One region of the Nocardia sp. NPDC060259 genome, then DNA from elsewhere that is predicted to be linked to it. Evidence: riboswitches for the same ligand, from Rfam matches in the RefSeq annotation. Region 1 holds a riboswitch; the other holds the start of a gene.
What was found. A riboswitch is a leader RNA that binds a small molecule or an ion and turns the genes downstream of it on or off. The one in region 1 is predicted to bind thiamine pyrophosphate.

Region 1 (7,820 bases):
GTCGGCGGCGGCCAGCGTCCGCTCGAGGGGACTCGGGGTGGTGCCCGCGACGATCGGATACTTCAACCGGATCCAGCAGATCGCGGGCCCCGGCCGTCCGAAAGAGCCGGAGGCGAAACGGTATTCGATACCGGTGTGGAAACCGATCCGCTGATCGGAGGGGAACACCTCGGGTTCCGTCGCCGTCGGCAGCGGACGTGTACCACTGGGCAGGAACTCGACCGGCAGATCGAGCGCCGGCTCACTGAGCTTGAGCCGCCACGCATTGGCCTGCATGACCGGGCCGCGCTCCGACGACAACGTCGCCTGGATCAGCTCCACGCTCCGCCCCGACCGCACCACCTCGGCGGTCGCCGTCAACGGCGCCAGCGGCACGGGCCCGAGGATCTCCACCGCGACCCGCCCGACCTGGAACCCCGCCCGCGGCGCACACCGCTCGATCACATGCCCGAGCAGCGCCGAGGGCGGCCCCGCGTGCTGCGCGTCCGGCGACCACGGCCCACGAGTGAGCTCGGTCGACTCGAACCGGTTCGGATCCGCCGGGTCGGGGCGATAGAAGGCTTCGGCCATATCGCCGACGCTACCGCAGGGGACGCGCGGCTACTGCCCACCTCCGGCGGAGCCGCTGGTCAGAGCGGTGAGGAGGTCGAGGAGGGGGCGGATAGGGCAGGGGTTGATGTCGGTCGACGTGCAGCCGAGGGATGCGGAGCCGGAGTCCGCGATGGGGGCGGCCGCCTGGGCAGTGCCGAGCGGAGCGGCGAGGGACAGGGCGGCGGCCACGACGGCACCGGCGACGAAGCGTTTCGTGCGAGCTTGCATGTCAGCACCCTACTGACCGGGGCGTGTGGGGAAAGCCCCCGAAATCCTGGGCTCGCTCAGTGCCCCGCCTCGTGGGCGAGGGTGGCGGCCTGCACCCGATTGGTCAGGCCGAGTCGTGGCAGGATGCCGCTGGCGTGCGGTTACGCCGATACCACGTTGAGCTGGGAGAGGACCCCGTTCGGGTCGCTGAGATAGCGATATCCCTCCACCGGGGGTGAAGCGGTGGTCCGACTCGATGACCACCTCGACGACTACGTCACGCGCGGTCGGCCGATCCGGATCGCCCAGCGTGTCCAGCAGCACCGTGGTGAGAACGGCGCCAGCCAACCCGGGATCCGTACGCCCGTGACCGAAGAACATCTGTGGACGGAGCCGAATGGTGTCCTCGAACGAGCGCACCTCGATCTGCGCGGACGAGTAGCGGTTCGGTTGTGCTGCCACGTCCTCGATCTTCCCAGATCGAGACCGGGACGAGGTCGGTCAGGACGACGGGGTCACGTCGACGAACCAGGTCGAGCCGGTGTCGATACAGCGCGCCGAAATACAGACCGGCCTCGTTCACACCGTCGAGCAGGCAGTCGCGGTCCAGCAGATTCATGCCGACGGTGCCGTAGGACCCGCGCCAGGAATAGCCGGGGGCTTCGGGGTCGGGACAATGCTAGCCCCGGAAACAGCCGGGACCGGCGCGGCAGAGCCGTGCCGGTCCCGGGGATCTGTCGGGTCAGACGACCGGCAGGTACACCTGGCTGCCGTGGTCGGCGAACTCGGCCGACTTCTCGGCCATGCCCGCTTCGATGGCGGCGACGTCGGTGAGCCCCTGCTTCTCGGCGTATTCGCGCACGTCGGCGGAGATGCGCATGGAGCAGAACTTGGGACCGCACATGGAGCAGAAGTGGGCGGTCTTGGCGGGTTCGGCGGGCAGGGTCTCGTCGTGGTATTCGCGGGCGGTGTCCGGGTCGAGCGAAAGCGCGAACTGGTCGTGCCAGCGGAATTCGAAACGCGCCTTGGACAATTCGTTGTCGCGGTCCTGGGCGTGCGGGTGGCCCTTGGCGAGGTCGGCGGCGTGGGCGGCGATCTTGTAGGTGATCACGCCGACCTTGACGTCGTCGCGGTTGGGCAGGCCGAGGTGTTCCTTGGGGGTGACGTAGCAGAGCATCGCGGTGCCCGCCTGGGCGATGATCGCGGCGCCGATGGCCGAGGTGATGTGGTCGTAGGCGGGTGCGATATCGGTGGCGAGCGGGCCCAGGGTGTAGAACGGCGCCTCTTCGCAGAGCTCTTCCTCCAGGCGAACGTTCTCGACGATCTTGTGCATCGGCACGTGGCCGGGACCCTCGATCATCACCTGCACGCCATAGGATTTCGCGATCTTGGTGAGCTCGCCGAGGGTGCGCAGTTCGGCGAACTGGGCCTCGTCGTTGGCGTCGGCGATCGAGCCGGGACGCAGGCCGTCGCCAAGGGAGAAGGTGACGTCGTACTTCGCGAGGATCTCGCAGAGCTCACGGAAGTGCGTGTACAGGAACGATTCCTGATGATGGGCCAGACACCACGCGGCCATGATCGAACCACCGCGCGAGACGATGCCGGTGACGCGCTTGGCGGTCAGCGGGATGTAGCGCAGCAGCACGCCCGCGTGCACGGTCATGTAGTCCACACCCTGCTCGCACTGCTCGATCACGGTGTCGCGGTACATCTCCCAGGTGAGCTTGGTCGGATCACCGTTCACCTTCTCCAGCGCCTGGTAGATCGGCACGGTGCCGATCGGGACGGGGGAGTTGCGCAGGATCCACTCGCGGGTCTCGTGGATGTTCTTGCCGGTCGACAGATCCATGATGGTGTCGGCGCCCCAGCGCGAGGCCCACACCATCTTCTCGACCTCTTCGGCGATCGACGACGACACCGCCGAGTTGCCGATATTCGCGTTGATCTTGACCAGGAACTTCTTGCCGATGATGGTCGGCTCCAGCTCCGGGTGCTTGTGGTTGGCCGGGATCACCGCGCGACCGGCGGCGACCTCGTCACGCACCAGCTCCGGCGAGACGCCCTCGCGAGCGGCGATGAAGCGCATTTCCGAGGTGATGATGCCCTGGCGCGCCCAGGCGAGCTGGGTGGGCGGGCCGTCGACGCCTGGCTTGTCCCACTCGTCGCGCAGCTTCGGCAGACCGGCCTCGAGGTCGATCACCGCGTTGTCGTCGGTGTACGGGCCGGAGGTGTCGAAGACGTCGAAATGGTCGCCGTTGGTGAGGTTGATCCGGCGCACCGGAATGCGCAGGCCGTCGACCTCCTGGTAGTGCTTGACGCTGCCCTGGATCGGCCCGGTGGTGACGGTGTCGACCGGAGCGGTGCTCCCGTTCGAAGGCGTGGCTGTGCCCATGATGTTCCTCCCTACGCCGGCATTACCCGGTCAGGTTCATACGGTCGACGGCCCTGAGCGCCCTGTGCGAATGGGCTAGCCGTCCTCTCAGCCCGCTGGTGCGAGCCCCCGTTGGCGTGTGAAATTTTTCGAGGCCGACCATACCTGCCGTGGTTCGCGACCCGCCCGGGAAGTCCGGGGCGGGCCGCGAACAGCTCAGACCGAGACCGGTGCCGGCACGGGCTGCTCGACCTTGCCGGTCTCCGGCTCGTCCGCCTCGTGCAGCCCGAACCTGTTGTGCAGCTTGACCAGTGGCTTGGGCGACCACCAGTTCCAGGTGCCCATCATCCGCATCAGCGCGGGCGCGAGCAGCCCGCGGATGACGGTGGCGTCGCTGATCACGGCCAGCGCGCAGCCGAGGCCGAACAGCTTCATCATCGACACGCCGGAGGTCGCCACGCCGAGGAACACGATGCTCATCAGCAGCGCGGCGGCGGTGAAGATGCGGCCGGTGCGGGCCACGCCCATGGCGACGGCCTCGGTATTGCCCTCGGTGGTCTTGGGTCCGGCCAGCCATTCCTCGCGAATCCGGGAGAGCAGGAACACCTCGTAGTCCATGGAGGCGCCGAAGGCCAGGCTGAACATGAGGATGGGCATGGCCAGGTTGAGCGTGCCGGTGGAGGTGAAGCCGAGCAGCCCCGACAGGTTCCCCTCCTGGAAGATCCACACCATCGCGCCGAACGTCGCGGCCAGCGACAGGATGTTCAGCGCCAGCGCCTTCACCGGCAGCACCACACTGCCGGTGAACAGGAACAGCAGCACCAGCGTGGTGATCGCGATCAGCGCGCCCGCCAGCGGCAGCTTGCCGGTGATCGCGGTGACCGAGTCCTGATTGAGGGCGGCCGGGCCGGTGACCAGCGCATCGGACGGAGCCGGGACGGCGCGCATAGCGTCGAGCTGGGTGCGGCCCGCCTCGGAGTACGGGTCGAGCGTGGTCGCGACCGACAGGTACGCGCCCGCCGACGGGTCCGACATCTCCGGCACGCCGGCGGCCACCCGCAAACCGTTGCGGTAGACGGCGGAGCTGCTGAGCACGGCAGGCACATCGGGCACCGTGGACAGCTCGCGGGCGTAGGCGTCCAGGTCGGCGGGGGTGCCCCGGAACTCGGGCAGCACGATGGTCGCGCTCGACGCCATGTCGGCGTCGAACTCGGTGCGCAGCACGTCACCGACCTCGCGACTGGCCACGCCGGTGGGCAGCGAGCGGTCGTCGGGGTAGCCGAACTGGACCCCGAGGAACGGCGAGCCGAGCAACAGCAGGAACGCGGTGGTCGCCAGCGCGATCGGCAGCGGCCGCTTCATCACGGCGGTGACCAGGCGGTACCAGAACGTCTGCTGCGGCTGCTTCTCCGCGCGCGGCGCCAGCCGGAACAGCTTGCGCAGCGGTGCGCGCAGATCGATCGCATCGATCCGGTGTCCGACCAGGATGAGCAGCGCGGGCAGCACGATCACGGCCGCGGCGGTGGCGGCCGCGACGACCGCGATGCCCGCGTAGGCGAACGACTTGAAGAAGTACTGCGGGAACACCAGCAGCGCCGACAGTGACAGCGCGACGACCAGCGCCGAGTAGACCACCGTCCGGCCCGCGGTGCGGATCGACCGGATCACCGCATCGGTGGGGGTGGCGCCCGCGGTCAGTTCCTCGCGATACCGGCTGACGATGAACAGGCTGTAGTCGATCGCCAGCGCGAGGCCGAGCGCGGTGGTCATGTTCAGCGCGAAGATCGACACATCGGTGACCGCGGTCAGCACCCGCAGGATGCCCAGCGCCGCCGCGATCGCGAACAGGCCGATCGCGATGGGCAGCGCCGCGGCCACGACACTGCCGAACACCAGCGCCAGCAGCAGACCGGTCACCGGGATGGCGACGGCCTCGGCGATCACCAGATCCTTGCTGATCTGGGTGTTGATATCGGAGAACGACGCGGCGAGACCGCCCGCCTCGATCGTCACCGGCCCGCCCGCGACCCGCACTTGTTCGCTGAGCTCGGCCGCGCGCAGCGGCAGCTCCGCGTCGTCGCCCTCGATGGTGGCCAGGATGAGCGCTCGCTTGCCGTCCTTGCTGCGCAGGGCCTGCTTCAGATCGGGGCGCGAGGTCCAGTACGACTGCACACCGCTGACGATCTCGGGATCTTTCCGCAGCTGGGCGATCGCGGTATCGGCGGCGGCGCGGGCCGCGGGCGAATCGGCGCCGTCCTCGGCGGTCACGAGCAGGACGTAGTTCGGCTCTGAGCCGGGGAAGTGCTCGCTCAGGTACTGGCTCGCCTGCACCGAATCAAGATCCTCGGTGACGAATCCGCCCGATTTCATATGCGAGTGCACGGTGGCGCCGATCGCGCCACACAGGATCATCAGCAACAGTGCGACCGTGACCACCAGTCGTGGTCGGCCCACGGCGGCGCGGGCGATTCTCGTCAACATCGTCGGGGGGCTCTCTGCTAGGGATCGTCGAAAGTCACCGTATCCCGCAATGAATTTTGCCCGATACCACCCCAAGGTGGAGGATGGACCACTACCATCTCCGCCCCTGGGCGGTTGCCGAGTGGATTCCGCTGCTCGCTACGGCGTGGACGAACCGCCGAACAGGGCCTGCCGCAGCAGGGCGAAGACGTCCGAGATCTGCTCCGAGGAACTGGGTGCGCAGGGCACGGGATAGGGACCGCATGTTGCCGCTGCCGCCGGCGCCGCCAACGGCAGCTGAACGAGGCCGATGAGGGCGAGACCTGCCACGGCGGTGATGGTGGATTTCATGGATGTACCTCCGGATGCGTTGTTCGGACGCGGTCACGGTATCGATAGGTGCGGTGGCCGCGGCAGACCCGAGTTCCGGTGGCATCAAGTGTTGCGGGCGGGCAGGATTCGTCCACTGACGTGGCCGAGGCCGATGCGGCGGCCCGCCGTGCCGGGGGCGGTGGCGGTGATCGTCACCTCGTCACCGTCGGCCAGGAAGGTACGGGATTCGCCGCGCACGGTGACGGGTTGCGTTCCGCCCCAGGACAGCTCGATGAACGAACCCCGCTGGGTGGGTTCGGGGCCGGAGATGGTGCCGGAGGCGTAGAGATCGCCGGGGCGGATCGAGGCGCCGTTGGCGGTGAGGTGGGCGAGCATCTGCGCTGGGGACCAGTACATGCGCGAATAGGGCGGGTGCGCAACGACTTCGCCGTTCCAGCTGACGGTCAGATTGATGTCGAGGCCGTGGTTTTCGGTGCCGCGCAGGTAGGGGAGTGGTTCCGGCGACTGCGCGGGCAGGGGAATCCGGGCGTCGGCCAGCGCGGCGAGCGGGGTGATCCAGGCGGAGATCGAGGTGCTGAACGACTTGCCGAGGAACGGGCCGAGCGGCTGGTACTCCCAGGCCTGGATGTCGCGGGCCGACCAGTCGTTGACCAGGGCGACACCGAAGACGTGCTCGGCGAACTCGTCGACACCCACCGGAACACCGAGCGGCGAGCCGGTGCCGACCACGAAACCCAGCTCGGCTTCGATATCGAGCCGTTGCGAAGGCCCGAATTCCGGTGCGCCGGAATCGGTGCGGCGCTGTCCCCGGGGCCGGACCACCGGTGTCTCCGACACGACGACCGTCCCCGCGCGGCCGTGATATCCCACGGGCAGATGCCGCCAATTAGGCAGCAGCGGTTCGCTATCCGGCCGGAAGAGCCTGCCCAGGTTCGTGGCGTGGTCGATACTGGCGTAGAAGTCGACGTAGTCGCCGATCCGTACCGGCAGCGCCAGGTCGACCGCGTCGACGGGATGTAGCGCGTCGACCGGCAGTTCGGTCTCGGCGAGCTCGCGCAAGCGGTCACGCACCGTGCGCCAGCGGGCGGGCCCGGCGGCGAGGAAGGCATTGAGATCCGGTCGGGCGAAGATCGGATCACCGAGCAGCACAACCAGATCCAGCACGGTATTGCCCAGTCTGACCCCGACCCGGAACTCACCTTCCGGCGGCGCGAAGACCCCGTACGGCATGTTCTCCGGCCCGAACAGCGAGTCCGGGTGCACGTCGACGCGCAGCAGCCGGGCGCTCATCGCAGCCCCGGCCCTCGCCCGGACCAGGTCCAGGCATACGCGGGATCCTCGCAGGCCAGCGCGCCCTCCCCGAGTTGCAGCGGCCGGAAGGTATCGACCATCACCGCCAGCTCGTCGAAGAATTCCGCGCCGATACTGCGCTCGTAGGCGCCCGGCTGCGGGCCGTGCGCATAGCCGCCCGGATGCACCGACACCGAACCCTGGGTGATCCCGGAACCCCTGCGCGCCTCGTAGTTTCCGCCGCAATAGAACATGATCTCGTCGGAATCCACATTGGAGTGGTAGTACGGCACCGGAATCGACAGCGGGTGGTAGTCCACCTTGCGCGGCACGAAATTGCAGACGACGAAGTTGATGCCCTCGAACGCCTGATGCGCCGGCGGCGGCTGATGGACCCGGCCGGTGATCGGTTCGAAGTCGGCGATATCGAAGGTGTACGGGTACAGGCAGCCGTCCCAGCCGACCACATCGAACGGGTGCGTGGCATAGGTCAGCCTGGTGCCGACCACTTCGGTTCCAGGCCGGTGCTTGACCAGCACCTCCACCTCGGTGCCCTCGGCGAGCAGTG
Region 2 (7,820 bases), on a different contig from region 1:
ACCGGGCCGCTCACCTACTACGGCTCCGCGTTCGACCGCGCCGCGACATCACCAGCACGGACCGCCGGGCGCGTTGCGCTTCGCCCGATCCGGATCGTGCGGACCACCGCGAACAGCACGGCGAAGGCGGCCGCGACACCGACGATGCCCGCCAGACCGGCCAGATCGCTGTCACCGCCGATCGTGTAGTCCGCCAGCGGTGAACCGGCGAACCGGTGTTCCTCGGCGCTCTGGGCGATGCACTCACCATGCAGTTCCTCGGCGCCGTTCACCTCGACCGTGATGCACCCGCGCTGGGTGGTGGCGTCGAGCCCGTCGGGCTGTGAACTCGCGGCATAGGACAGCACGCCCGCGACGAGCACCGCGGCCGCGGCGAACGCCCACAGGAAACCGGTGAACGACAGCCGTGCGCGAGCGGGAGATGCTGCGGCGGAGCTTGATTCCGCCGCACGCAGGACATAGACCAGGTCCGGTCGTGCGTTCACCACGGCCACCACGGTGATCGCGGTGATGATGCCTTCACCGATCCCGATCAGCGCGTGGGTGACGAACATGTACCCCGCGACGGCACCGACCGTGGATCCCGCGGCGCCGCCGATCGCGTACTCGACGACGAAACCCATCGCGGCGCACAGGGTTCCGATGAGCGCGGCGACGAAGGCAACGATGCCCATGCCGGTATCGGTCCGCCGGCGAAGCAGCGCGACCCCGCCGCGGGCGACCAGATATCCCGCCCCGACACCGAGGAGGGCCATGTTGGTGATGTTGGTGCCGAGTGCGGTCAGCCCGCCGTCGGCGAACAGCAGCGCCTGGACGACCAGCACGATCGCCACGCACAACGCCCCGAGGTAGGGCCCGACCAGAATGGCGGCCAGCGCCCCGCCCAGCAGGTGCCCGCTCACGCCGGGCAGGATCGGGAAGTTCACCATCTGCACCGCGAAGATGAACGCGGCCACCAGCCCCGCCATCGGCGCCGCGCGCTCATCGAGTTCGGCCCGCGCTCGCCAGCCCGCGAACCCGAGCCCCACGGCCGCGATCCCCGCGAAGATCAGCGACGTCGGCGCATCGACGATCCCGTCGCTCATGTGCATTGCCACGATGCTGCCGTTCACCTCTCAGAACACTACGCCCTTTATCTGTCCAAGTGAACAGATAAAGGAATGTCCGGGGCGTCGGCAGTGATGCGACCCGAGTTCGAGGAGACTAGAATCCGGTGATGGAGCGCCGCACCGAAGCCGCGCGCAGCCGTCGTGTACGTGATCACCGATCGCCCTTCGACCGGTTCGTCGAGCAGGCCGAGCTGCGGGTGAGCCAGGCTCCGTTCTTCTTCCTCTGCGTCGCCATCGTCGCCGCGTGGCTGATCAGCTTGCCGTGGTGGACGGATCTCAAAACCTGGCAGGTCGCCATCCACACCGTCGCGAGCGTCTTCACCCTGCTGCTGGTGGTCCTCCTCGAAAACGCGGGCCGCCGCGCCAGCGAGACCGCCCAGGAGAAACTCAATGTCATCGCCGAGGCCCTGGCCACCCTCATGACCTCCTCAGCCTCCACCGACCCCGAACTCCACGCGGCCGCCGCCCGACTCCGAGAATCGGTCGGCCTCGAAGAGCGCCACTGACCAGGGCTCCGCAGTGGAATAGTCACGGCGGCAAGCTCACTCCCCGATCGGGCGGGATCGCGGCGAGTCCACCCCGGCCGCGCTGAGCACCTCCGGATACGAGAAACCCCCTCCGAACATGTCAGAGGGGGTGTGCCCGGCTGGGGATACCGAAGGGGTTTGCGATCCTATCCCCCGCCAGACTCGTATCCGGAGATCAGTCCGCGGTCACTTCGCTGCGGTCACCGCTCCACAGGGTGTGGAACTTGCCGTCGGCGTCGACGCGCTCGTAGGTGTGCGCGCCGAAGAAGTCGCGCTGGCCCTGGGTCAGGGCGGCGGGCAGGCGTTCGGCGCGCAGCGCGTCGTAGTAGGACAGCGAGGACGCGAACGCCGGGACCGGGATCCCGAGCAGGGTGGCGGTGGACACCACGCGCCGCCAGCTGTCGATCGCGGTCTCGATCGCCTGTCGGAAGTACGGCGCGAGGATCAAGCTCGGCAAGGCGGGGTCCTGCTCGTAGGCTTCCTTGATCCGGTTCAGGAACCGGGCGCGGATGATGCAGCCGCCGCGCCAGATCGTCGCCATATCACCCGGGCGCAGATCCCAGCCGTACTCGGCGCTGCCCGCGGCGATCTGATCGAAGCCCTGTGCGTAGGCGACCACCTTGGACGCGTACAGCGCCTGCCGGATGTCCTCGGTGAACTGCTCGACATCGGTGGGCTTGTCGGCGAGTGTGCCCGACGCGAGACCCACCGCGGCTTTGCGCTGGGCACGGGAACCGGACAGCGCCCTCGCGAAGACCGCCTCCGCGATGCCGGTCACCGGCACACCAAGATCGAGCGCGGACTTGACCGTCCAGCGGCCGGTGCCCTTCTGCTCGGCCGCGTCGACGATGACGTCGACCAGCGGCTCGCCGGTCTTCGCGTCGACCTGCGCGAGCACCTCGGCGGTGATCTCGACCAGGTAGCTCTCCAGGTCCCCGGAGTTCCACTGTGTGAACACGTCCGCGATCTGCCCGGCGTCGAGACCGAGCGCGTCCCGGAACAGGTGGTAGGCCTCGCCGATCAGCTGCATATCGGCGTATTCGATGCCGTTGTGCACCATCTTGACGAAGTGCCCGGAACCGTCGGGGCCGATGTGGGTGCAGCACGGCGTGCCGTCGACCTGCGCCGCGATGGACTCCAGCAACGGGCCCAGCGACTCGTAGGACTCCTTCGGTCCGCCCGGCATGATCGCCGGACCGTTGAGCGCGCCCTCCTCGCCGCCCGAGATGCCCGCCCCGACGAAGTTCAGGCCGCGCTCGCGCAGGGCGGCCTCGCGACGGATGGTGTCGGTGTAGAGGGCGTTGCCACCGTCGATGATGATGTCGCCCGGCTCCATCACGGCAGCCAGCTCCTCGATGACGGTGTCGGTTGCCTCGCCCGCCTTGACCATGATCAGCACCCGCCGCGGCTTCTCCAGCGCGGCGACGAACTCCTCGACGGTCTCGGTGCGGACGAAATCGCCGTCACCGCCGTGCTCGGCGAGCAGCGCGTCGGTCTTGGCCACGGAACGGTTGTGCAGCGCGACGGTATAGCCGTGCTTGGCGAAGTTGCGGGCGATGTTGCTGCCCATCACGGCCAGGCCGGTGACACCGATGTGTGCACGCGCGGTAGAGGTCGACATTGATCAGCTCTCTTTGTTCGGCGGGTCCGACGGGTGCGGAAGACGGCTTCCTTGGCAGCCAAGTTACTTGGCACCGATCCGCGGCCGAACACTTACCACCGTCACCGGGGGTCTGGACGGAACCGGGCGTAGTCCGCGTGTCGGCGGTCGCTGCTAGTGTCGGTCGAGTTCTGACACGGGGTGCCTCGCGACCGCGAGGCTGAGAACAGACCCGCTGAACCTGTTCAGGTAATGCTGACGAAGGGATGTCACGGTGTTGCGCGCCCACACCACAAATACCGACCTGTTCACCGATCACCTCTGGGACCGGACCAAAGTCCTGCGGAGTGCGATCGACGACCTGGAATTCCTGCGGCACCTCGGCGAGGGCACGTTGCCGCTCGAGGTGTTCCGCACCTACATCGAGCAGGATTCGCTGTATCTCACCGGGTACTCGAAGGCACTGGCGATTCTCGCCGCCAAGTCGCCGGACCCGCAGACCGCGGCCTTCTGGGCGACCTCGTCCGCGAACGCCGCCGCTGTCGAGTCGGCCATGCACGAGCAGCTGCTCACCGGTGGCGTGCTGCCCCCGCGGCAGGGTGAGCCGGAGCATTCGCAGACCTGCCTGGCCTACGTCTCCTACCTGATCGCGGCCGCCGCGACCGAGTCCTACGCCGTCGCCGCGGCAGCCGCGCTGCCCTGCTTCTGGATCTATGCCGAAGTGGGACGCGACCTGGCCGAGAGCGCCGCGAAGGTGATCGCCGCCGACCCCACACACCCGTACGCCCAGTGGGTCACCACCTACGGCGCGGCGGAGTTCCAGCAGTCCGCGGCCACGGCTCGAACGCTGGTCGATGCCGCCGCCGAGGCGGCGGGCGAGCAGGAGCGCGCGGCGATGGAGAAGGCGTTCGTCGCCGCCGTGCGCTACGAGTTGATGTTCTGGGACACTGCCCTGCATCCGCAGCCCTGGCCCGCCGCATGACCGGGCGTCTGCGCCGCGCGATCGCGGTCCTGGCCACCACCGTCGCGGCCGTGTCGCTGCTCACCGCCTGCGGTTCGGGCGGCGGCTCCGACAACACCATCCGGTTCGCGCTGGACTGGACACCGAACACCAACCACGTCGGGCTCTACGTCGCGTTGCAGCGCGGCTATTTCACCGACGCGGGTCTGGACGTGCAGGTCCTGCCGTACAACAACACCTCCGTCGACACGGTGATCGATGCCGGCAACGCGGAGTTCGGGATCAGCACCCACAACTCGTCGACCTTCGCCCGCGCGTCGGGTGCGCGGGTCAAGTCGGTGCTCGCCCCGCTGCAGCACTGGGCGACGGGGATCGGCGTGCGCGCCGATCGCGCCGACCTCGCGAGCCCGAAGAACCTCGACGGCAAGACCTACGCCGGTTTCGGCGACCCGGGCGAGAAGGAAGCCCTCCAGCAGGTCATCCGCAACGACGGTGGCACCGGCGATTTCACCTCGGTGATGCTGGGTTCGTCGGCCTACGAAGCGGTCTACTCCGGCAAGGCCGACTTCACCGTCTCGTATCTGGCGTGGGAAGGGATCGAGGCCGAACACCACGGCACCCCGATGCGCTACTTCCGGTACACGGACTTCGGTTTCCCGGACGCCTACGCGATCGTGGTCGACGGCAACGAGGGCTGGCTGGCCCAGAACCCGGACCGCGCCGCGAAATTCGTGCAGGCGCTGCAACGCGGCTACCAGTTCGCCGCGGACAATCCGGACGCGGCGGCCCAGGATCTCATCGACGCCAATCCGGGCGCGTTCACCGACGAAAAACTGGTCTTCGAGAGCCAGCGCATGCTGGCCGAGCAGTTCATGAAGAACGCCGCGGGCAAGGTGGGCCTCCAGACGGTGGAGCAGTGGTCGGCGAATTCCGGCTTCCTGTACCGGGGTGGCCTGCTGACCGGCCCCGACGGGAAGCCGCTGACCACCGAACCCGACTGGTCGACTTATTTCACCAATGAGTACCTCGCCACCCCGTGAGCGGTCCGTAGCCGCGTCACCGCCGGTCCCCGCCGACGGTGACGGCGGGGCGGCTCGCTGGGCCGGGATCCGGTGGGCGGTGCCGTCGTTGGTCACGGTGGTGGTCCTCGTCGCGATCTGGCAGGTCTACGTCACGAGCAGTGGCGTCCGTCCGCAGGTGCTGCCGTCGCCACTGCGGGTCGTCCAGCAGGGGTGGGCACACCGCGACGAGATCGGTTCGCACGCGGCCGCCACCTTGCAGGTGACGGTGGTCGGGTTCGCGGTGTCGCTGACGCTGGCGTGGGTGCTGGCGGTGATCGTGGACTTCTCGCCCTGGCTGCGGCGTGCGCTGGTGCCGCTGTTCGTCGCGTCGCAGACCGTGCCGATCGTCGCGATCGCACCGTTGATGATCATCTGGTTCGGGTTCGGTCTGCTGCCGAAGATCCTGGTGGTCGCGCTGGTCACCTTCTTCCCCATGGCTATCGGCCTGATCGAGGGATTCGCCGCGGCCGACCGTGACGCGGGCGCGCTGCTGCGGAGCATGGGCGCCTCGCGGCTGCAGGAGTTCCGCTACGTGCGCCTGCCGTCCGCGCTGCCGCGGTTCTTCACGGCGCTACGGATCGCGATCACCTACGCGGTCGTCGGTGCGGTGTTCGCCGAATATGTCGGCGCGAGCGCCGGACTCGGCATCTATATGAGCCTGCAGAAGAATTCGTTCCGCACCGACCTGGTATTGGCGGCGGTGCTGGTCACGGCACTGCTGAGTATCACGCTGTACCTGTCGACGTTCGCGATCGAACGCCTCGTCGCGCCGTGGTCGCGCGCGCAGAACAGGAGCCGACATGACTGACACCGGGGGCGACCGAATCGTCGTCGACCATCTGACCAAGTCGTTTCCGCAGCCCGGTCGGCGCAGCCCGGACCTCGAGGTGCTGGGCGGGGTGTCGTTCACGGTCCGATCGGGCGAGTTCGTCACCGTCATCGGGCCGAGTGGTTGCGGCAAGAGCACCGTGTTCAACATGCTGGCCGGACTCGAATCCCCCGATTCCGGCAGCGTCGGCTTCCGCGCGGCCGACGGCGAGGACACCGCATCGCACTGCGCCTACATGCCGCAGAAGGACCTGCTGTTCCCCTGGCGAACCGTCCTCGACAACACCATCCTCGGCTTGCGCGTCCAGGGTGTCCCGAAATCGGAGGCCCGGCGCCGCGCCCGCGAACTGTTCCCGATATTCGGCCTGTCCGGTTTCGAGGACACTCGCCCGTCCCAGCTGTCGGGCGGGATGCGACAGCGGGCCGCCCTTCTGCGGACCGTGGTCCAGGAGCGCGAACTGCTGCTGCTCGACGAACCCTTCGGCGCACTCGACTCACTGACCCGCACCGAGATGCAGTCGTGGTTACAGGAGGTCTGGCAGCGCTACCGCTGGATGGTCCTGATGATCACCCATGATGTCCGTGAGGCGGTGTACCTGTCGGATCGCGTGCTCGTACTGTCGGCGCGCCCGGCCACCGTGCGCTACGAACTGCGCATCGACCTGCCGCGACCGCGCGGGTTGTCCACGATCACCACTCCCGAATTCGTCGCGCTCGAAAAGGAGCTCCTCGCGATCCTGCACGAGGAGTCACGTCGGGCGTTCACGGAACAGCGCTAGCTCGACCGCTCGGTGAAGGGTCGATGAGCCCACCACGGCGTGCCGGTGGTCAGTGCTCGAGCGATGGATCCCAGCGGTTGGCGAGCAGTGTGAAGCTCGGGAGGTCCTCCAGCGAGGTCAACGCCTCATAGATGCGCTCGTACCGTGTCGAGGAGATCCGCCACAACCCGTCCGGGTCGCGACGATAGGTGTCGGAATAGTATCCGCCACCACGGATCTGCACTTTCGCGCCCGGCACGAGAACAGTGTCCTCGAACGCCCAGGAACCCTTCGCGGTATCGCCATCGACATCGATCTCAGGATGGTTGGCGATGTGGATCGTGACGATCCCAGGTCCGAGGTTCTTCTCCATGAACGCCACAACGCCGGCTCGGTTGTCGAAATGCAGCGGCGCGGCCATGGCCTGAGTGCCATAGCGCGCGGACACGTCCTCGGCGAGGCAGTCCGCGAACTCGTCCCACCGCTTCAGGTCGAGGGTGCGGAAGTAGCGGTGCTTGAGACGCTTGATCTCCTCGATCGCGACAAGGTCCATGGCCGGAGTGTAGAACGCGTTCTAGATCCGAGGAGGGCGTTCGGCCGACGTTCGACCGCCTCTTCGCCATTGCGACCCTGGCGACGCGCCGCTATCGAAAGACGCTCATGAAGATGAGGTTCGCGATAATGGAGGACTGGCTCCAGGTGTTGCCGAGGCCGTCGTTCCGGTGGGCGTAGACCCACGCTCCGACGTTGAACGTATAGGTGTTGCCCGGGCGCATCGTCCAGAACACGTCGATGGTCGCCCCGGGACCGAATCCGCCGCTGCTGTACACGTCGACCTCGTTCTGGCTGACCCGCTTACGCCAGCGTTTGTCGGTGGCGGAGGTGACGAAGTTGCCGTTCTCGAAGACCGAGAGATCGGTACCACCCTCGGCGGTGGCGTCGCCGCCGAACCCGGCGCCGACCGTGTAGTGGTCGT

Region 2: it holds a riboswitch for thiamine pyrophosphate, as region 1 does, so the genes downstream of both, ACFWF2_RS00515 (TenA family protein) here and thiC (phosphomethylpyrimidine synthase ThiC) in region 1, are expected to answer to the same signal.

Annotation. Positions count from the first base shown of each region.
Region 1 is NZ_JBHXAY010000005.1:29,558-37,377, forward strand. Features, by position in the region: gene ACFWF2_RS03750 (thioesterase family protein) at 1-570, opposite strand, end outside; gene ACFWF2_RS03755 (hypothetical protein) at 601-819, opposite strand; gene thiC (phosphomethylpyrimidine synthase ThiC) at 1,541-3,190, opposite strand; TPP riboswitch at 3,182-3,312, opposite strand; gene ACFWF2_RS03765 (MMPL family transporter) at 3,386-5,650, opposite strand; gene ACFWF2_RS03770 (hypothetical protein) at 5,789-5,980, opposite strand; gene fahA (fumarylacetoacetase) at 6,065-7,252, opposite strand; gene ACFWF2_RS03780 (homogentisate 1,2-dioxygenase) at 7,249-7,820, opposite strand, start outside.
Region 2 is NZ_JBHXAY010000001.1:90,465-98,284, forward strand. Features, by position in the region: gene cbiQ (cobalt ECF transporter T component CbiQ) at 1-14, opposite strand, end outside; gene ACFWF2_RS00495 (PDGLE domain-containing protein) at 18-404, opposite strand; partial or broken gene ACFWF2_RS00500 (energy-coupling factor ABC transporter permease) at 426-1,112, opposite strand; gene ACFWF2_RS00505 (low affinity iron permease family protein) at 1,217-1,615, shown strand; gene gndA (NADP-dependent phosphogluconate dehydrogenase) at 1,812-3,257, opposite strand; TPP riboswitch at 3,424-3,520, shown strand; gene ACFWF2_RS00515 (TenA family protein) at 3,511-4,218, shown strand; gene ACFWF2_RS00520 (ABC transporter substrate-binding protein) at 4,215-5,237, shown strand; gene ACFWF2_RS00525 (ABC transporter permease) at 5,215-6,066, shown strand; gene ACFWF2_RS00530 (ABC transporter ATP-binding protein) at 6,059-6,865, shown strand; gene ACFWF2_RS00535 (nuclear transport factor 2 family protein) at 6,915-7,397, opposite strand; gene ACFWF2_RS00540 (hypothetical protein) at 7,489-7,820, opposite strand, start outside.